2 regions of the Sphaerotilus montanus genome follow, and region 2 is predicted to be linked to the other one. Evidence: riboswitches for the same ligand, from Rfam matches in the RefSeq annotation. Region 2 holds a riboswitch; the other holds the start of a gene.
What was found. Region 2 has a riboswitch for glycine ahead of BDD16_RS19645 (D-amino acid dehydrogenase). Riboswitches for the same ligand answer to the same signal wherever they lie in the genome.
Positions count from the first base shown of each region.

Region 1: it holds a riboswitch for glycine, as region 2 does, so the genes downstream of both, gcvT (glycine cleavage system aminomethyltransferase GcvT) here and BDD16_RS19645 (D-amino acid dehydrogenase) in region 2, are expected to answer to the same signal.

Region 1 is NZ_JACCFH010000001.1:3,542,895-3,552,945, forward strand. It holds gene BDD16_RS16160 (anti-sigma factor family protein) at 1-386, shown strand, start outside; gene gcvP (aminomethyl-transferring glycine dehydrogenase) at 402-3,314, opposite strand; gene gcvH (glycine cleavage system protein GcvH) at 3,404-3,775, opposite strand; gene gcvT (glycine cleavage system aminomethyltransferase GcvT) at 3,838-4,971, opposite strand; glycine riboswitch at 5,031-5,170, opposite strand; glycine riboswitch at 5,183-5,288, opposite strand; gene BDD16_RS23075 (nuclear transport factor 2 family protein) at 5,311-5,697, opposite strand; partial or broken gene BDD16_RS16180 (NADPH-dependent 2,4-dienoyl-CoA reductase) at 5,809-7,827, opposite strand; gene BDD16_RS16185 (PadR family transcriptional regulator) at 7,936-8,505, shown strand; gene BDD16_RS16190 (NADH-quinone oxidoreductase subunit B family protein) at 8,498-9,505, opposite strand; gene BDD16_RS16195 (sigma-54-dependent transcriptional regulator) at 9,502-10,051, opposite strand, start outside.
Region 2 is NZ_JACCFH010000001.1:4,308,808-4,318,858, forward strand. It holds gene BDD16_RS19615 (cupin domain-containing protein) at 1-198, shown strand, start outside; gene BDD16_RS19620 (fumarylacetoacetate hydrolase family protein) at 260-964, shown strand; gene BDD16_RS19625 (Bug family tripartite tricarboxylate transporter substrate binding protein) at 1,016-1,999, shown strand; gene BDD16_RS19630 (LysR family transcriptional regulator) at 2,000-2,911, opposite strand; gene BDD16_RS19635 (Bug family tripartite tricarboxylate transporter substrate binding protein) at 3,041-4,045, shown strand; gene BDD16_RS19640 (M20 aminoacylase family protein) at 4,071-5,273, shown strand; glycine riboswitch at 5,370-5,459, shown strand; glycine riboswitch at 5,466-5,563, shown strand; gene BDD16_RS19645 (D-amino acid dehydrogenase) at 5,600-6,856, shown strand; gene BDD16_RS19650 (DUF924 family protein) at 6,909-7,490, opposite strand; gene BDD16_RS19655 (DUF1993 domain-containing protein) at 7,595-8,119, shown strand; gene BDD16_RS19660 (cytochrome b/b6 domain-containing protein) at 8,104-8,772, opposite strand; gene BDD16_RS19665 (diheme cytochrome c) at 8,769-9,239, opposite strand; gene BDD16_RS19670 (DUF1924 domain-containing protein) at 9,289-9,732, opposite strand; gene BDD16_RS19675 (PepSY domain-containing protein) at 9,856-10,051, shown strand, end outside.

The sequences.
Region 1 (10,051 bases), 770 kb from region 2:
AGGTGGACCACCTTGTCGCCTGGCTGTCCAAGCGGCTCGGCACGCCGCTGCACGCGCCGCAACTCGCGCCACTGGGCTACGAGCTGCTGGGCGGGCGCCTGCTCGCGGCAGGGGAAGGGCCGGTCGCGCAGTTCATGTACCAGAACGCGGCAGGCGCCCGGCTGACGCTCTACGTGCGCCGCGCCGCGCCGGCCGGGGTCATGCCCGCGGACACGCTGACCGCCTTCCAGGTGGCCCGGGAAGGCGATGTCGAGGTCTTCTACTGGGTCGAGGACGGCTTCGGCTACGCGCTGTCGGGCCGGGTCGCGCGGCCGCAGCTGCAGGCCGTGGCCGAAGCGGTGTACCACCAGCTCACGGCCCCGCCCGCTGCAGCCTCGGCGCCCTAGCGGGCGCGCGGTGCCTCATTCGCCGGCGTAGTCGCCCACCGGCAGGCACGAGCAGAACAGGTTCCGGTCCCCGTGGACGTTGTCCACGCGCCCGACCGGCGACCAGTACTTGCCGCGGCGCAGGCTCGCCACCGGGTAAGCGGCGGTTTCACGGGCGTAGGCGTGGGTCCAGTCGTTGGCGAGCAGGCTGGCCGCCGTGTGCGGGGCGTTTTTCAGCGGGTTGTCCTCGCGCGGCCAGGCGCCGGATTCGACCTGCGCGATCTCGCCGCGGATGGCGATCATCGCGTCGCAGAAACGGTCCAGCTCGGCCAGCGGCTCGCTCTCGGTCGGCTCCACCATCAGCGTGCCGGCGACGGGGAAGCTCAGCGTCGGGGCGTGGAAGCCATAGTCGATCAGCCGCTTGGCCACGTCCTCGGCGCTGACGCCGGACGAGTCCTTGAGCGGGCGCAGGTCGAGGATGCACTCGTGTGCCACGCCGCCGCCCTTCACGCCGTCGATGCCGCCGCTGAAGTGGATGTCGTAGTGGTCGGCCAGTCGGGCGGCGATGTAGTTGGCACTCAGGATCGCGATTTCGGTCGCCGACTTCAGGCCATCCGCGCCCATCATGCGGATGTACATCCACGAGATCGGCAGCACCGCTGCGTTGCCCAGCGGCGCGGCCGACACGGCGCCGACGCCCCCAGCGCGCTTTTCACCGGCCGTCGCATGGCCCGGCAGGAACGGCACGAGGTCTTCCACGACGCAGACCGGCCCGACGCCCGGCCCGCCACCGCCGTGCGGGATGCAGAAGGTCTTGTGCAGGTTCAGGTGCGACACATCGCCGCCGAACTCGCCCGGCGCGGCCAGCCCGACCAGCGCGTTCATGTTCGCGCCGTCCACGTAGACCCGCCCGCCATGCGCATGCACGATCTCGCACAGCGTGCGCACCTGCGGCTCGAACACGCCGTAGGTCGAGGGGTAGGTGATCATGATCGCGGCCAGATCGGCGGCGTGCTTGCCGCACTTGGCGCGCAGGTCGTCCAGATCGACGTTGCCACCCGCCTCGCACTTGACGACGACGACCTGCATCCCGGCCATCTGTGCCGAGGCCGGGTTGGTGCCGTGGGCACTTTCCGGGATCAGGCAGACCTTGCGGTGGGCGTCGCCGCGCGAAGCGTGCCAGCCCATGATGGCAAGCAGGCCGGCGTATTCACCTTGCGAGCCGGCGTTCGGCTGCAGGCTGATGCCGCTGTAGCCGGTGGCTTGGGCGAGCCAGCCGGTGAGCTGCGTGTTCAGTGCGGCGTAGCCGGCGAGCTGTTCGGCGGGCGCGAAGGGGTGGATGTGCGCGAACTCGGGCCAGGTGATCGGGATCATCTCCGAGGTCGCATTGAGCTTCATCGTGCAGGAACCCAGCGGGATCATGCTGCGATCCAGCGCCAGATCCTTGTCCGAGAGCATGCGGATGTAGCGCAGCATCTCGGTCTCGCTGTGGTGCGTGTTGAAGACCGGGTGCGTCAGGTAGTCGCTGGTGCGCTGCAGCGCGGCGGGGATCATCGGCGTCACCGTGTCGGCGTACTGCGCGATGGTCGGCGTGACGTTGCCTTGGGCGAAGACGGCCCACAGCGCCTCGACATCGGCGCGGGTGCTGGTCTCGTCCAGGCTGATGCCGAGCGTGTCGGCGCTCGCGGCACGCAGGTTGCGGCCCGACGCGACGGCAGCGGCCATCAGCGCGTCACGGCGCTCACCGGCTTCGACGTGCAGCGTGTCGAAGGCTGTGTCGTGCAGCAGGCGCCAGCCCATTGCCTTCAGCCCTTCGGCCAGGATCGCGGTCAGCACGGCCACGCGCTGCGCGATGCGCTTCAGGCCGGCCGGGCCGTGGTAGACCGCGTAGAGGCTCGCGACGACGGCGGGCAGCACCTGCGCGGTGCAGATGTTCGACGTGGCCTTCTCGCGGCGGATGTGCTGCTCGCGGGTCTGCAGCGCGAGGCGGTAGGCGGGCGCGCCGTGGCTGTCGACGCTGACGCCGACCAGCCGGCCGGGCAGCGAGCGCTTGAAGGCGTCTTGCGTGGCCAGATACGCGGCGTGCGGGCCGCCGGCGCCCATCGGCATGCCGAAGCGCTGGGTCGAACCGAACGCGATGTCCGCGCCGAGTTCACCCGGCGAGACCAGCAGCGTCAGCGCCAGCAGGTCCGCGCCGACGATGGCCATGGCGCCTGCGGCGTGCGCGGCGTCGATGATCGGCTTCAGGTCGCGCAGTTGGCCGTTGACGCCGGGGTATTGCAGCAGCACGCCGAACGCGGGTGCGGCGGCCAGCGAGGCGGCGATCTCGGTCGCGTGGACCTGGTCGACCGTGATGCCCAGCGGCTTGGCGCGGGTGCGGATGACTTCGAGCGACTGCGGCAGCACGTCGTGCGCGACGACGAAGCGCGTGGCCTTCGACTTGCCCACGCGGGCGGCCAGCGTCATCGCTTCGGCGGCGGCGGTGGCCTCGTCGAGCATCGAGGCGTTGGCGATCGCCATGCCGGTCAGATCGGTGACCATGGTCTGGAAGTTGACCAGCGCCTCCATGCGGCCCTGGCTGATCTCGGCTTGATACGGCGTGTAGGCGGTGTACCAGGCGGGGTTTTCGAGCACGTTGCGCAGGATGACGCCGGGCGTGAGCGTGCCGAAGTAGCCGCAGCCGAGGTGGCTGGTCAGCACGCGGTTCTGCGCCGCGAGCGCCTTGAGTTCGGCCAGCGCCTGCGCCTCGCTCAGCGGGGCGGGCAGCTCCATCGGCGTGGGGCGGGCGATCGCGCGCGGAATGATCGCGTCGATCAGCGCGCGGCGGCTGGCCGGGCCGATGGCCGCCAGCATGCGCGCCTCGTCGGCCGCGTCCGGGCCGATGTGGCGGGCGGTGAATTCGCTGGCGTTTTCCAGATCGGCGAGGCGGGGCAGGGCGGTGTGTGGCATGGCGGCGGGGCTTCGGGGCGGCGGTTCAGGCAAAGGCGCGGCCTCGACCAGGCGGGATGCGCGGTCGGACGGCGTGGTTGGCGGGTGGATCAGCCCTGGGTGAGGGCGTCGTAAGCGGTGGTGTCCATCAGCGCGTCGAGCTGCGAGGCGTCCGACAGCTTCATCTTGAAGAACCAGCCGGCGCCCAGCGGGTCGGTGTTGGCCAGCGAGGGATCGTCGCGCAGGGCTTCGTTGACTTCGGTGACTTCGCCCGACAGCGGGGCGTAGACGTCGGCGGCGGCCTTGACCGACTCGACCACGCCGGCGACGTCGCCTTGCGCGAAGGTGGTGCCGACGGCCGGCAGGTCGACGAACACCACGTCACCGAGGGCGTCCTGGGCATGGACCGTGATGCCGACCACGGCAGCAGCGGTGTCGTCGGCGTTGATCCATTCGTGGTCGGCGGTGAACTTGAGGGACATGGTCGGGCTCCTGGGGAAAGGCAATCAAAATCAAAAGCGGGGGACGGTGAAGCGCCAGCGCCTCAGCCGCGGAAGTATCGGTGAGGCGCGAACGGCATGGCCGTGACCCGCATCGGCACGCGCTTGCCGCGCACCTCGGCGAACAGCTCGCTGCCGATGCCGGCGTGGTTGGCGGCGACGTAGCCCATCGCGATCGGCTGGCCGACCGTGGGGCCGACGGTGCCGCTGGTGACGCGGCCGACCGGGTGGCCGTGGCCGTCGACCAGCGGCGCGCCTTCGCGGACGGGTGTGCGCTCCAGCCCGGTCAGCCCGATGCGCCTGGTGGCCACACCTTGGGTGAGCTGCGCGCCGAGGGCGTCCTGGCCCGGGTAGCCGCCTGCGCGCGCACCGCCGGGGCGGCGCACCTTCTGGATCGCCCAGGTCAGGCCGGCTTCCACCGGGGTGGTCGCGGTGTCGATGTCATGGCCGTAGAGGCACAGCCCGGCTTCCAGGCGCAGCGTGTCGCGCGCGCCCAGACCGGCGGCTTCCACTTCGGGCTGGGCCAGCAGCGTGCGGGCCAGCGCGATGGCGTGGGTCGCGGGCACGGAGATCTCGAAGCCGTCCTCGCCGGTGTAGCCCGAGCGGGTGACGAAGCAGTCGGTGCCGGCGAGCGCGAAGTGGCCGCCGCTCATGAAGGTCAGCGCCGCGACGCCGCCATTGATCCGCGCCAGCGCATCGACCGCCTTCGGTCCCTGCAGCGCCAGCAGCGCGTGGTCCGGCATCGGCACGATCTGGCAGCGGTGGCCGATCTCGGTGACGAGGTGGCGCGTGTCGGCGTCCTTGCAACCGGCGTTGACGACGAGTAAGAGGTCGTCCGCGCGGCGGGTGATCATCAGGTCGTCGAGCAGGCCGCCCGCGGCGTTGGTGAAGAAGGCGTAGCGCTGCTTGCCGACCGGCAGGTCCAGCACGTCCTGCGGCACCAGCGACTCCAGCGCGGCGGCGGCGTCCGGGCCGACCAGGCGCAACTGGCCCATGTGCGAGACGTCGAACAGCGCGGCCGATGCGCGGCACTGGCGGTGCTCGGTGATGATGCCGGCGGGGTACTGGACCGGCATTGCATAGCCGGCGAAGGGCACCATGCGGGCGCCCAGTTCCAGATGGAGTTCGTGCAGCGGCGTCTGCAGCAGCGGCGAGGAGGAGGTGGCGTCGGCGGACATGGACAGGCTCTAGAAGGGCAACTGATCTTGAAAGGATCGGTCCACCGATGGTCGGTGGTGGTGCCCTCGCTGTCCGCTTTACCTGAGAGATTGACGCGGCCCCGGTGTGGCCGGTGCCGCGCTTGCCCCTTCGGTGGACCGCGATCGCCGCCGACCTGTGGGTCGACGCAGCGCGCGGTCTCTCTCCAGTGAGGTGACGCCGCCCTGCGGGCGACGTTTGCCAGTCCTTTTGCCTGAGCGTTCGAAACCCCGTTTCAAGGGGGCCTCTGCGCCTTCGGCGGCCGGCTCGGGGCGCGGCTCTCTCCTGGCGGCGTGCAGTTTAACCGCAGATTCGCCGTTTCAGGCGGCCGGTTTCGCGGCTTTGTAAGCGGCCAGGTACGGCGCCAGCCGCTGTCCCATCTCGTCGCCGAGCGCCTGCAGCCCGCTCATCGGGCGCACCATCACCTCGAACTCGGTGATCTTGCCCTCCGCATCGAACTGGATCACGTCCACGCCCTTGAGCGACTTGCCGTTGACGCTGGCGCTGAACTCCAGCGTCACGCTCAGGCCGTCGGCGCTGGCCATCTCGCGGTGGTAGGTGAAGTCCTCGAACACCTTGGCCACGGTGGACAGGATCAGTTGCACCACCTGCGCGCCGGGGTAGGGCGTGTGGGCCATCGGCGAGCGGAAGACCACCTTGCGGTGCAGGATCGCGCCGAGTTCGCTCAGGTCGCCCTGCGCAACCATGCGGTGCCAGTGCGCGAGGCTTTTGGCGACGGCGGCCGGCAGGCGCTCGGACAGCGTGGCGACGGGTGCGGCCTGCGCGCTCGCCTCGGCCGCCGCGGGGTCGAAGCCCAGCGCCAGCTCGGTGCCCTGCTTGATCGCGCGCTTGGCGTCCAGCTCGGCGGCCACGTCCGCGCCGCCGATCAGGTGGACGCTGCAGCCCGCCGCCTGCAGCGCGGCCTGCAGTTCGCGCTGCGGATCCTGCCCCGCGCACAGCACGACCGTGTCCACCGGCAGCGTCATCTCGCGCTCGCCGACCGTGATGTGCAGCCCGTCGTCGTCGATGCGCCGGTAGGTCACGCCGGGCACCATCTCGACCTGCCGGTTCTTCAGCGAGGTGCGGTGGATCCAGCCCGTGGTCTTGCCCAGGCCGTCGCCCACCTTGCTCGCCTTGCGCTGCAGCAGCATCACCTGGCGCGGGTTCGGTTCGATGTGCGCCGGGGTCAGGCCGCCGCGGTGGGCGTAGGCCGTGTCCACGCCCCATTCGGCGAAGAACTTGGCCTTGTCGAGGCTCGGGCTGGTGCCTTCATGCAGCAGGTATTCCGCCACGTCGAAGCCGATGCCGCCCGCGCCGATCAGCGCCACGTTCCGCCCCACGGCGCACTTGTCGCGCAGCACGTCGAGGTAGCCGACCACTTTCGGGTGGTCGATGCCGGGGATGTCGGGCGTGCGCGGCGTGACGCCGGTGGCGAGCACGACATGCTGGAAGCCGGCGTCCACCAGTTCCTGCGCCGCAACCCGGTGGTTCAGCTTCAGCGTCACGCCGGTCAGCGCAATCTGTTTGCCGAAGTAGCGCAAGGTTTCGTAGAACTCTTCCTTGCCCGGCACCTGCTTGGCGATGTTGAACTGCCCGCCGATCTCGCTGCCCGCGTCGAACAGCGTCACGTCGAAGCCGCGCCGCGCCGCCGTCGTCGCAAACGCCAGCCCCGCCGGCCCAGCACCGACCACGGCGACACGGGCCTTCGTCGTGGCGGGGCGCTCGATCAGGATCGTCTCGTGGCAGGCGCGCGGGTTCACCAGGCATGAGGTGATCTTGCCGCCGAAGGTGTGGTCGAGGCAGGCTTGGTTGCAGCCGATGCAGGTGTTGATCTCGTCGGCCCGGCCCTCGGCGGCCTTGCGCACGAAATCGGCGTCGGCGAGGAAGGGCCGCGCCATCGAGACCATGTCGGCCATGCCGTCGGCCAGGATCTGCTCGGCGACTTCGGGTGTGTTGATGCGGTTGGTGGTGATCAGCGGGATGCCGACCTTGCCCTTGAGCCCTTGGGTCACCCAGGCGAAGGCGGCGCGTGGCACCTTGGTGGCGATGGTCGGGATGCGGGCCTCGTGCCAGCCGATGCCGGTGTTGAGGATCGTGACGCCCGCGGCTTCCAGCGCCTGTGCGAGCTGAATGACTTCCTCCTGCGTCGAGCCGCCTTCGACCAGATCCAGCATCGACAGCCGGAAGATGAGGATGAACTCGGCGCCGACCCGCGCCCGCGTGCGGCGAACGATCTCCAGCGCAAAACGGATGCGGTTTTCATACGCGCCGCCCCATTCGTCGTCGCGCTGGTTGGTCTGCGCGGCGATGAACTCGTTGATCAGGTAGCCCTCGGAGCCCATGATCTCTACCCCGTCGTAGCCGGCGCTTTGCGCGAGGGCGGCGGCGCGGGCGTAGTCCTCGATGGTCTGCTCGATCTCGTCGCCGGTCAACGCACGCGGGCGGAATGGGCTGATCGGTGCCTTCAGCGCGCTGGGGGCGACCAGCTCGGGGTGGTAAGCGTAGCGGCCGAAATGCAGGATCTGCATCGCGATCTTGCCGCCCGCGTCATGCACGGCCTGCGTCACGACCTTGTGCTTGTCGGCCTCGGCCTGCGTCGTCATGCAGGCGCCGCCGGGCATCGGGCGGCCCGCATCGTTGGGCGCGATGCCGCCGGTGACGATCAGGCCGACGCCGCCGCGGGCGCGCTCGGCGTAGAACGCGGCCATGCGGGCAAAGCCGTCTTTCGCTTCCTCCAGCCCGACGTGCATGGAACCCATGAGCACGCGGTTCTTCAGCGTGGTGAAGCCGAGGTCGAGCGGGGCGAGCAGGTGGGGATAGGCGGTGGTCGTTGTCATGGCGTGTCCTTGCTATGCAACCAGTTGCATGGATGGCGCAGTGTAGGCAGGTGGCGGCGACTATGCAACGGGTTGCATGGTTTTCCCGAGGCCCGTAGACTGCGCCGCATGTCCCTGTCCCACGCCGTGCTCACTTCGCTGATCGAGAAAGCCTCGTCCGGCTACGACCTCGCGCGGCGCTTCGACAAGTCCATCGGCTACTTCTGGCACGCCACGCACCAGCAGATCTACCGCGAACTCGCGCGCATGGAGGCGGCGGGCTGGATTGCCTCACAGCCAGCGCCCGATGCCGGCTTGACCCGGAAGCGGCTGTACGAGGTGCTCCCGGCCGGTCGGGAGGAGCTGGCGCGCTGGGCGGCCGAGCCGACACCGCCGCCCGATCTGCGCGACGACCTCTCGGTCAAGCTGCGGGCGGAGGCGGCGCTGGGCGAGATCGACTTGCGCGCCGAACTGCGCCAGCGCATCGCCAGCCACGCCGAGCGGCTCGACCTCTACCGCGCCCTGGCGCAGCGCGACTTCCCGCCCGACCGCCCGCTCAGCCGGGCCGCCGCGATCCAGCACATGATCCTGCAGAAGGGCCTGCGCTACGAGGAGGGCAATCTGCGCTGGTGCGAGGAGATGCTGGCGCTGCTGGACATGCCCCTCTCGGCGAGCACGGCCGCGCCGCCGGCTACTTGAGCCGCGTGCGCTTGACCTGCGGCGCCACGACGAGGTGGTCGGCGGTGGCGTTCTGGCGCACGCGCTTCGGCGTCGCGCTCTTGGAAAGGGACGCCAAGGCAACAAACCAGGCCTTTGGCATGTCCGTTGGCAGGCCGATCGGGATGCCGGCGATCTTGGGCGTGGCGTGGAAGGCGTGGCCGGGATCCTGAAAGCCGGGTTCGGTGCAACTGATGCAGGCGTAGCCACCGCGTGTGCAGCTGCCGTCGCCGTTCCACAGCCGGGTGTTGCAGTCGGCGTGGGCCTGCGTGCCCTTGCAACCCATGTGTTCCATCATGCAGCCGAGGTCCGAGGGCTTCTCGGCGCTGGCCTTGAACTCGTAGAACTCGTTGCGCGTGCAGCCGTGGTGGACCAACTGGTCGGCGTAGAAACGCGGGCGGCCGAGCGGGTCGAGGTCGTCGGCGCCGAACAGGTCGGCCGCCAGCGCCATCAGCGTGTCGAGCACCCAGCCGGGGTGTGTCGGGCAGCCGGCCACGTTGACCACCGGCAACCCGCTGGCACTGCGGAAGTCGGCGCCGAGCAGGCCGCCGGGCCGGTCGTCCTCGTATTGCAGCCCGCAGGCCTCGGTCGGGTTGGCGCCCGCGGCCGTGATGCCGCCCCAGGCCGCGCAACTGCCCACCGCCACGACGTGGCGCGCGACCGCCGACAGACGCCGCACCCAGTCGACCATCGGCACGCCGGTGCCCGCCAGCACGTGGAAGCGTCCAGTGCCGTTCGGCCCGCGCAGCAGCGCGCCTTCGATGCACAGCGCGTCCAGCGCGACCCGGCCGGCCAGACAGTCCTCCAGCAGCGCGACCAGCTCCGCGCCGCCGGCCAGCGACAGCGACGGATGCCACAGCAGTCGGATGCCGGCCTGTTCGAGCTGGCCGGCGAAATCGGTGGTGTCGGCGCAGAGCAGCGACATCGAGCAGCCGCCGCAGCCACCCGACTGCAGCCAGAGCATGTTCATGGGCCTGTTCATTTGGGGTCCTCCAGTCCGAAGCGCTGCAGCTTGGCGCGCAGCCCCACCCGCGACAGCCCCAGCTCGGCCGCCGCGCGGGTCTTGTTCCAGCGCTGGCGCAGCATCACCTCGCGCAGCACCACGGCCTCGATCGCGTCGAGCCGCTCCTGCAGCGTGCCGGTCTGCGGCAGCGTGGCGACACCGTCCTGGCCTTGGGCCGCAGCGTGCCGGCCGGCCTGGCCATGCAGCACGCGGGTCGAGAAGGCGCGGGCCTCGATGCGCTCGCCGTCGCTGAGCGCGATGGCGCGGGCGATCTCGTTGCGCAGCTCGCGGATGTTGCCCGGCCACGGGTAGCCCATCAGCACGCCCATCGCGTCGTCCGCCCACACGACGCCCGGCCGCCCCAGTTCAGCGCCGACCTCGCGCAGCAGCCTTCGCGCCAGCGGCGGGATGTCGCCGACACGTTCGCGCAGCGGCGGCATGTTCAGCGTGATGCCGGTGAGCCGGTAGTACAGGTCTTCGCGGAACCGGCCCGCGCGCACCTCGTCCTCCAGGTTGCGGTGCGTC
Region 2 (10,051 bases):
ATCGAAGGCAGCGTCGACATCGCCATCGAGGCCGCCACGCCGCGCGCCTTCACGCTCGCCGAAGCCGACACCTGCTGCGCGCCCGGCTACACCGGTGTGACGCTGCGCAACCGGTCCGCCGACCAGCCTGCCTTCGTCTTCCTCGCCGACGAAGCACCGCTGCACCGCAAGCTCGGCGTCCACGAAGTTCGCGCCTGATCCCACGCCCTCCCGTCATGCCCGCGCACGCGGGCACCCACGCCAACAAATCACCTCCCGCATGACCACCCCCTACCTCTGGACCCCGCCCGCCGTCCCATCCCTGCCCATCCGCGGCTCGGACGCCCGCCTGCCGATCAACCGCATCTTCTGCGTCGGCCGCAACTACCACGCCCACGCCGTCGAGATGGGCCGCCCCGTCGACAAGTCGGCCGAGCGGCCGTTCTATTTCACCAAGTCGACGCAGACGCTGGTCGAGAGCGGCGCGACCGTGCCGTATCCGCCCGGCACGTCGAACTACCACTACGAGATGGAACTCGTGCTCGTCATCGGCAAGCCGGGCTTCCGGGTCGCCGCCGAAAACGCGCATGAACTGGTCTACGGCTACGCCTGCGGCCTCGACATGACGCGCCGCGACCTGCAGCTCGTCGCGCGCGACAAGGGCCGGCCGTGGGACCTGGGCAAGGACATCGAGCAGGGATCGGTGTGCAGCGAAGTCGTGCCGATGCCCGGCGTCGTGATCGAGTCGGGCGCAATCGCGCTGCAGGTCAACGGCGTCACCAAGCAGTCGTCGGACGTGGACAAGCTGATCTGGAACATCCGCGAGATCCTCGCCGACCTGTCGCAGTTCTATCACCTGGAACCCGGTGACCTCATCTACACCGGCACCCCGGAAGGTGTTGGCGCGGTGCTGCCCGGGGACCAGATCCGCGGGCAGGTGGCGGGGGTTGGCGAGGTTGTCCTCCACATCGGTGCTGCCGAATAATTCGCGACCACAACGAAATCACAAGATCGCAAGATCCACGGAGACAAGCCGATGAACCGCCAGACCTTCCTCGCCGCGCTGATCGGCGCTGCGGCCTTCACCCACCTGCCGGCCCGCGCCGAGACGGCGGCCGACTTCCCCACGAAGCCAGTGACCCTGTTCACCGCCTTCGCCCCCGGCAGCGGCCCGGACGCCACGCTGCGCATCCTGGCCGAGAAGCTCGGCAAGCTCTGGAACCAGCGTGTCGCCGTCGAGAACCGTCCCGGCGGCGGCGGATTCATCGCGATGGACGCGGTCAAGCGGGCCGCGCCGGACGGCTACACGCTGCTGCAGCTCGACAGCGACCACCTCTCCGCCGTGCCCCACCTCTACAAGCAGCGCGGCGCCGACGCGGTGAAGAACTTCGAGCCGGTGGCGTCGATTTTCCGCACCACCTTCCTGGTCGCGGTGGGCGCCGAATCGAAGTGGAAAACCATGGGCGACCTGATCGCCGCCGCCAAGGCCGAGCCGGGCAAGGTGACCTACGGCTCGTGGGGCGTGGGCAGCCCCGGCCACCTCGGCGGCGAATTGCTGGAAGAGCTGACCGGCATCCGGATGCAGCACATCCCCTACCGCGAGGTGAGCCAGCTCTTCCCCGCGGTCGGCTCGGGTGACGTGGCGTGGAGCCTGGGCACGCTGCCGTCCAGCTCCGGCGCCTACAGGGCCGGCAAGCTGCGCTATCTGGCAGTGGCATCGACCAAGCGCCTGCCGCAGATGCCCGATGTGCCGACCGCCACCGAAGCCGGCGCGCCCGCGGGCTTCGACGTGAACGCCTTCGTCGTGCTGGTCGCGCCGAAGGGCCTGCCGGCGCCGCTGCGCGCGAAGATCAACGCCGACGTGGCCAAGGTCATCACCGATCCGGAGCTGAAGGCCCGCTTCGACACCTTCGCCTTCGAGCCGATCGCCTGGACGCCCGAGGAGATCACCCGCGGCGTCGAGGCCAAGTCCAAGGTCTACGAGGTGCTGGTGAGGAAGGCCAACATCAGCCTGGACTGATCAGCCCGGAACGGCTTCGGCGTCCCGCAGGGTCTGGCGCATCCACTCGCGCACCAGCGCCAGCCCCGGCGCCGGTGTGCGGGCGGACAGCGTCACCAGACCGAAGCGGGCGCTGGCCTGCAGCGGGGGCGCCAGTGCCAGCTCGACCAGGTCCGGCCCGGCGGCGCGGATCGCGATCAGCACCGCATCGCTGCGCAGCGCCACCGCCACCAGGCTCGGGATCTCCTCGCAGCGCAGCGTGACGCACTGCGCCGGATGGGCGGCCGGCCCGTAACGCTCCATCAGCACCCGCGCCACCTCGTCGCTCAGTGGCGTCGAGGCGATCGGGTAGCGCTGCACATCGGCAAACGCCACCGCGCCGTCCCGCGCCGCCTGCGCGGCCAGCGGGTGGCCCGGCCGGCAGAGAAACGCGCCGCGCATCTCCGAGACCGTGTCCACGCACAGGTCGGGCGCCGGGACGAGCGAGCGCACATCCAGCACCAGCGCATCCAGCGTCCGTTCGCGCAGCGCCTGCACCAGCAGCGCCGTCGTCGCGCGCGAGATCTCCAGATGCAGGCCGGGCCGCTGCGTGGCCACCGCCATCAGCAGCGGTGTCATCAGCATCGCCCCCGGCCCCGAGCCCATGCCGATGCGCAGCACGCCCGCTTCGCCTGCGCCGATGCGCCGGCCGCTGTCGAGCAACTCGTCCGCATCCAGCACCACCTGGCGCGCCCGCGCCAGCACTTCCCGTCCGAAGGGTGTCAGCTCGCTGTGCCGACCGATGCGGTCGAACAGCGGCTGGCCCAGATCGTCTTCCAGCGCCCGGATGCTGCGGCTGAGCGCTGGCTGTGTCAGGAACAGCGCTTCGGCGGAGCGGCTGAAGGAGCCGCTTTCCGCCAATGCAATCAGGTGCTTGAGTTGAACCAGCGTCATGCTGCGTGCCTCGGCGTTCAAACCATGAGTCAAATGCATCATAAATCTTAAAACAATGCATTGGACGCCTAGTTCTTCGGGTTCTACGATGAAGCATCACCCCACGAACCGCCCTCCGGAGCACAGTCCATGCACCCCAAGCGCTTTTCCCTCCGCGCCCTTGTCCTGCTCGCCGGCCTGACTCTGGTCAGTGCCTCCGCCGTGGCGCAGACCTTCCCGAGCAAACAGGTCAACCTGATGGTGCCGTACCCGGCGGGCGGACTCTCGGACGTGATCGCGCGCATCGTCGAGAAGCCGCTGACCCGGGCGCTCGGCCAGCAGGTCATCGTCGAGAACCTCGGCGGTGTCAGCGGGGCGCTGGCCGCGCAGAAGGTGCTGGCAGCGCCTGCGGACGGACACCTCGTATTCCAGGGCTCCCCCAACGAGCTGATCCTCGCACCGCTGGCCAACGCGGCGGTGAAGTTCAAGTCGGAAGACTTTCGCCTCGTGCAGATGATCGGCGTTTCTCCGATCACGATCCACGCCCGCAAGGGACTGCCAGCGAACAACGTCGACGAGCTGGTCGCACTGGCCAGGAAATCAGCCGCAGCGGGCAAGCCACTCACCTACGGCAGTGTCGGCTACGGCTCGTTCTACCACGTGCTCGGCGCGCATTTCGCGCAGACCATCGGGGCGGAGATGGTGCACGTCCCGTACAAGGGGGCCGCGCCGCTGCTGCAGGACATGGGCGGCGATCTGGTGGACATCTCCGTGCTGGTCACCGGACTGCAGTCGGCCGGTCTGGCCGACCAGGGGCGGCTGAAGATCCTCGGCACGCTGGCGCCCGCGGGCAAGGTCGAAGTGCCGTTCCTCAAGGCCTACCCGAGCATCAACGACAGCAAGAGCGTCAAGGGCTTCGCCTACAACATCTGGACCGGCTATCTGGTCAGGAAGGACACGCCGGAGCCGGTGGTGCAGGCGCTGAACAAGGCACTGACGACGGTACTGGGCGATCCGGTGGTGCGGGCCGAGCTGGAAAAGCAGGGGCTGATGGTCGCCACGCCGCTGTCGGTGGCCGACGCAGCGCGTGAATACGAGACGCTGACCACCAGCTTCCGCGCCATCGCCAAGGCCATCAAGCTCGAAGCGCAGTGACGCGCGGCCGAGAACGAGCCACGCCATGACCTACCTGCTCGACGCACTGCGCACCCGGATCGGCGAATTTGTCCACCTGCGCCGCGACCTCCACCAGCACCCCGAACTCGCCTTCGAGGAGCACCGCACCGCCGCACTCGTCGCCGACAAGCTCGAAGGCTGGGGTTACACGGTCGAACGCGGTGTCGGCGGCACGGGCGTGGTCGGTCGTCTGGTGCGCGGCACGGGATCGCGGCGGCTCGGGCTGCGCGCGGACATGGACGCGCTGCCGATCGACGAGACCTCCGGCGTCGCATGGGCCAGCACCCGGCCCGGCCTGATGCACGCCTGCGGCCACGACGGCCACACCGCGATGCTGCTGGCCGCGGCGCGCCACCTCGCCGAACACGGCAGCTTCGATGGCACGCTGCACCTGGTCTTCCAGCCCGCCGAAGAGGGCGGGGGCGGCGCCCTGCGGATGATGTCGGACGGACTGTTCGAGCGCTACCCGTGCGACGCTGTCTTCGCGATGCACAACATGCCCGGCATCGCGCAAGGCCACCTTGTCTTCCGTGACGGCGCCGCGATGGCGTCCTCCGACTACGCGACCATCACGATCGAGGGCGTCGGCGGCCACGGCGCGATGCCCCACCGCGCCGCCGACCCGATCGTCGCCGCGGCCAGCCTCGTGATGGCGCTGCAGACCATCGTCTCGCGCAATGTCGATCCGCTGCACGCGGCGGTGGTGACGGTCGGCGCGCTGCAGGCCGGTCAGGCGAACAACGTGATCCCGGCCAGCGCGCGGCTGGAGCTGAGCATGCGGGCGCTGGACCGCGAGGTGCGGGCGCTGCTGGAGCGGCGCATCCGGGCGCAGGTCGCGGCGCAGGCGGAGAGCTTCGGCTGCACGGCGCGCATCGACTGGCGTCCCGGCTACGCGGTGCTGGTCAACACGCCGGCCGAAACCGCGTTTGCCCGCGAGGTAGCACTCGACCTGCTCGGCCCCGACAAGGTCACGCTGAACGGCCCGCCGCTGACCGGCAGCGAGGATTTTGCGTTCATGCTGGAGCGCGTGCCAGGCAGCTACCTGCTGATCGGCAACGGGCTGGGGGAGCAGGGCGGCGGCGGCGACAGCCCGGCCGCGTCGGCCTGCATGGTCCACAACCCGGGCTACGACTTCAACGACGCGAACCTGCCGGTCGGCGCCGCCTACTGGGTGCGGCTGGCCGAGCGGTTCCTGGTGAAAGAATGACCCACCCACCCCCGTCATCCTCGCGAAAGCGAGGGCCCACCCGACCAGTGGGTTCCCGCTTTCGCGGGAATGACGGGAGCGGTTGATCGATAGAATCGATTCACAGCAGGAGAGCACCGGCCCCGAGCCGGTCACCGAAGGCGCAAACTCCCATGAACGCTCAGGTCCACGCACTGCAAGCACACACGCCGTCTGGAGAGACTCCACGCCCGCACCACGGGGGGTGAAGCACCGAAGGAGCAAGGCACCGGGACCGTCCCGGCGCTGAATCTCTCAGGTACCAAGGACAGGGGGAGCGGCATGACCAGCGCGCAAGCGTCTTTCTCATGCAAGTCATCGTCCTCGGTGCCGGCCTGCTCGGCACCACGTCCGCCCATTTCCTGCGCCAGCTCGGCCACGACGTCACCGTCATCGACCGGCAGGCCGCGCCCGCCGCCGAAACCAGCTTCGCCAACGGCGGCCAGATCTCCGTCAGCCACGCCGAGCCATGGGCCAACCCCTCCGCGCCGCTCAAGGTGCTGCAGTGGCTGGGCAAGGAAGACGCGCCGCTGCTGTTCCGCCTGCGCGCCGATCCGCAGCAGTGGCGCTGGGGCCTGCAGTTCCTGCGCGAATGCACGCCCGCCCGCACCCGCCACAACATCGCGCAGATCGTCCGCCTGGGCACCTACAGCCGCGACACGCTGCAGCAACTGCGGCGCGACCTCGGCCTGCAATACGACCAGCGCACCCAGGGCATCCTGCACTTCTACACCAGCCAGAAGGAGTTCGACGCCGCCGAAGCCCCCGCGGCGCAGATGCGCGATCTGGGCTGCGACCGGCGCGTGATCTCGGCGGACGAAGCCGTGCGGCTGGAGCCGGCGCTGCGCCACATCCGGCCGCAGCTGGCCGGGGCGACCTTCACCTCGGAAGACGAGTCGGGCGATGCGCGCCAGTTCACGCTCGCGCTGGCCGAGCGCTGCCGGCAGGACGGGGTGCGCTTCCTGATGGGGCACCACGTCATGGCGCTGCGCGAGGTGGGTGGCCGGATCGACCATGTCGAGGTGACCGATGCTGACGGGGCGTTCCAGCGGCTGCGCGCCGATGCGTTTGTCCTGGCCATGGGCAGCTTCAGCCCGCTGCTGGCACAGCCGCTGGGCATCCGGCTGCCGATCTACCCGGCCAAGGGCTACTCGGTGACGATGCCGGTGAAGGACGCGGCGATGGCGCACCAGGTCTCGCTGACCGACGACGAGTACAAGCTCGTCTTCTCGCGCCTGGGCGACCGCCTGCGCATCGCCGGCACGGCGGAGCTGAACGGCTACAGCCGCGACCTGAACCGCGTGCGCTGCGAGGCGATCGTGCGGCGCACGGAACAGCTTTTCCCCGGCGCGGGCGACACGGCGCAGGCGCAGTTCTGGACCGGCCTGCGCCCCGCGACACCGAGCAACGTGCCGATCATCGGCCAGTCCCGCGTCCCGAACCTGTTCCTCAACACCGGCCACGGCACGCTCGGCTGGACCCACGCCTGCGGCTCGGGCAAGAGCGTGGCGCGCATCGTCAGCGGACTGGCGCCGGAGCTGGAGTTCGCCTTCACGCGCCCCTGACCCCCACCCTCGTCATCCTCGCGAAAGCGAGGACCCACCCGCCACTCCCCCCTCAGAACCCCGAGCCAGGTTGCTTCAGGAACTCGGCTTCCTCGGCGGTATTCGTCCGGCCAAGCGCCGCATTCCGATGCGGAAACCGCCCGAACCGCGCCACGATCACCCGGTGCCGCTCGGCCCATTCCAGCAAGCCCGCCAGCGCCGGTTCGTCCCGGCCGAGCTGCGCGAACAGGCGGATCGACTCGTCCTGGTCGGCGAGCGCTTCTGCGTGCTCGAAGGGCAGGTAGACGAACTGGCGCTGCACCCCGGTCAGCGTCCTGTCCGCACCAGACGCGACCAGCGATTTCGCCAATGACAGCGCCCGCGGATCGCCCGCGAAGGCGCGCGGCGTGTCGCGGCCCGTGTTGCGGGTGAACTGGTCGAGGACGAGGATCAGCGCGAGCGTGCCGGTGGGGGTGGCGGTCCAGTCCTGCAGGCCGCAGGCAAGGGCTTCGTCGATCAGCGGGCCGAAGCGGCGGGCGATCTCGGCGTCGTGCTGGGGGTCCTTGCGGAACCACTCGGGGCGGGAGTGGATGTGGGCGGGGTCGGTGGCGGGGCCGAACCAGAAGTCGAGGATGGCGCTTGGGTTGGGTTGCATGGCGATCGATGGTACGACTGGTTTCACGATGGCAGGACTCTGCATCCACGAGAAAAAACTGCTAGCGTCGTGGACTGTCCCGAGTCACCACCAAGGAACCCCGCATGACCATCTCCATGTCCTCCGCCAGCCTCCCCGTCTTCACCACCATGCTGCGCAACCTGAGCCACTGCATGGACAAGGCCGAAGCGTCCGCCGCCGCCCGCAAGTTCGACGTGAACGTGCTGGTGCAGGCCCGCCTGGCGCCAGACATGCTGCCGTTCGCCTCGCAGGTGCGCATCGCCTGCGACGCCGCGAAGCTGGCCGCCGCGCGCCTCGGCGGCCTCGACGCCCCCAAGTTCGCCGACGACGAAACCACCTTCGCCCAACTGCAGGAGCGCATCGCCAGGACGCTGGCGTTCCTCGTCACCGTGCCGCCCACCGCCCTCGACGGCACCGAGGACAAGGACATCACCTTCCCCGTCGGCCGCGACGGCTCGACCCGCACGATGAAGGGCGAGGACTACCTGAAGCACTGGGCGCTGCCGAACGTGTTCTTCCACGTCACCACCGCCTACGCGCTGCTGCGCCACAACGGCGTGGACCTGGGCAAGGTGGATTACCTGGTGGGGGCTCAGGCTGCGGCCTGAACCAGCCAGAACCCGACCACCGCCGCGATCAGCAGCGCCGCCACGAACCCGTGGTTGCGCTGTGCCAGATCCGGGCCGGCGCCGGGAATCCGCCCGGTGAGCATCGGCCGCGCCGCATTGGTCCGGCGCAGCAGGCTCAGCAGCGCGATCAGGCCGATGTGCCCCAGCACCAGTGCCAGCATGCCGTTGGCGAACAGTTCGTGCGTTTCCTCCAGCACCTCGCCGACCAGATCGCCACCCCATTCGTTGTAGGTCGCGTAACCACTGAGCGTCAGTGGCACGACGGTCACCATCAGCGCCAGCACGGCCAGCGCCATGCCCAGGTTCTGCGCCTGCCGGCCGTTGAACTGCCCGGCGCGGGCGCTCGCCAGCCACGGCTTCAGCCCCGAGAGCTTGCGCAGCAGCAGCCCGAGCCGCGCTTGCCGCGGCCCGACCAGCCCCCACACGATGCGGAACGCCAGCAACCCGGCCAGCGTGTAGCCCAGCGTGACGTGCACCAGCCGCCAGTGCTCGGACTCGGCGGTCAGGTACGCGCCGGTGAAGCACAGCGCGAACAGCCAGTGGAAGACGCGGGTCGGCGCATCGGTGACACGGCGGGTCGGGGTGGTCGTGGTCGCGCCAGCAGAGGCAGCGTTCAGGGTGGAACTGGTCATTTCGGAATCCTCACGCGGTCTTCGTCGAAATCGCCCTTGTCGGCGCCAGCGTGGCAGGCCATGCAGTTGGACGCGCTCTTGATCGAGGCGCGTTTCCAGACGCTGGCGCCGACCTCGTCGTGCTGCCGGATGAACCAGGCGGAGCGGGTGATGCGGTCCTCGGGCGGCGGGGTGGCGCTGACGCGGCGGCCGGTGCCGGCGTTGTCGGTGAGCCAGCGGGTGATGAGCTTGACCGACGCGGCGTCGAGCGAGGCGTCCGTGCCGTAGTGCTTGTCCAGACCGCCCATCAAGCGCGTCCACGACGCCGCCGGCAGCATCCCGGGCGGGTAGGCCATGTGGCAGGCCGCGCATTCCTGCTGGTATTGCGGCAGGGTGGGCACGCGCAGGGCCCGGTGGTGGTCGTCGTCGGCGAATGCGGACGGTGCGAGCAGCGCGGTGGTCAGGAGCAGGGCGAGGGGTGGGCGCATGGGGTGGGTTCCCGCTTGCGCGGGAATGACGGTGAGGGGAACAGTGGGCTCAGCGCTTCTGGGCGATGAGGTAGGCGAGGACGTCGGCCTTTTCGGCGGCGCTGCACTCGCGGCTCACGACGTCCTTGCAGTTGCGGCGGAACCACTTGTCCACCTTGGCTTCGTCGGTGAAGGCCTTGGCGTTGAAGGCGGGGGCCATCGGGGCAATGGGCTTGCTGGTGCTGGCGTGCTTGCCTTCGGTGGTCGGCGGCGCGTTGTGGCAGGACGAGCAGGACCACTCGCCGCCGTGCTTGCTGGTGAAGAACACCCGCCCGCGTTCCGCACTGGCCGGCGCGCCAGCGGCCACGGTCCAGCGCTGGAGCTGGGCGTCGGGCGTCGTGTCACCCGCTTCGGCCGGCATCGCCAGCAGCAGCGAAGCGGCCACGGCCGCGAGGGCGGTGAGCGTGGTGCGGACCAGGTGGGGACGGGCGGAAGGGGTGCGGTAGGAGTGCATGGCTGCATTCTGGAAAACCGCGGCTGTACCTTGTCTGAATCGACCGTTTACCTGGGGTTCAGATTCGGATGTGGACAATCCGGGGTGCAAGTGCCGGACGGTCTGGCGCGGAAGGATCTCGGAATGTCGAAGCGGGCCCTGCAACAGCTGGGAATGGCGGCGGTGCTGATGGCGGCCTGCTGCAGTCCCGCCGTGTCCATCGCCCGCGAGCGGGACGACCATGAGCGCGCCCGGCAGGCGGTCGAGGCGGGCCAGATCCTGCCGCTCAAGGCGATCCTGGCGCGGGTGGAACGCGACATGCCGGGCGAGGTGCTCGAAG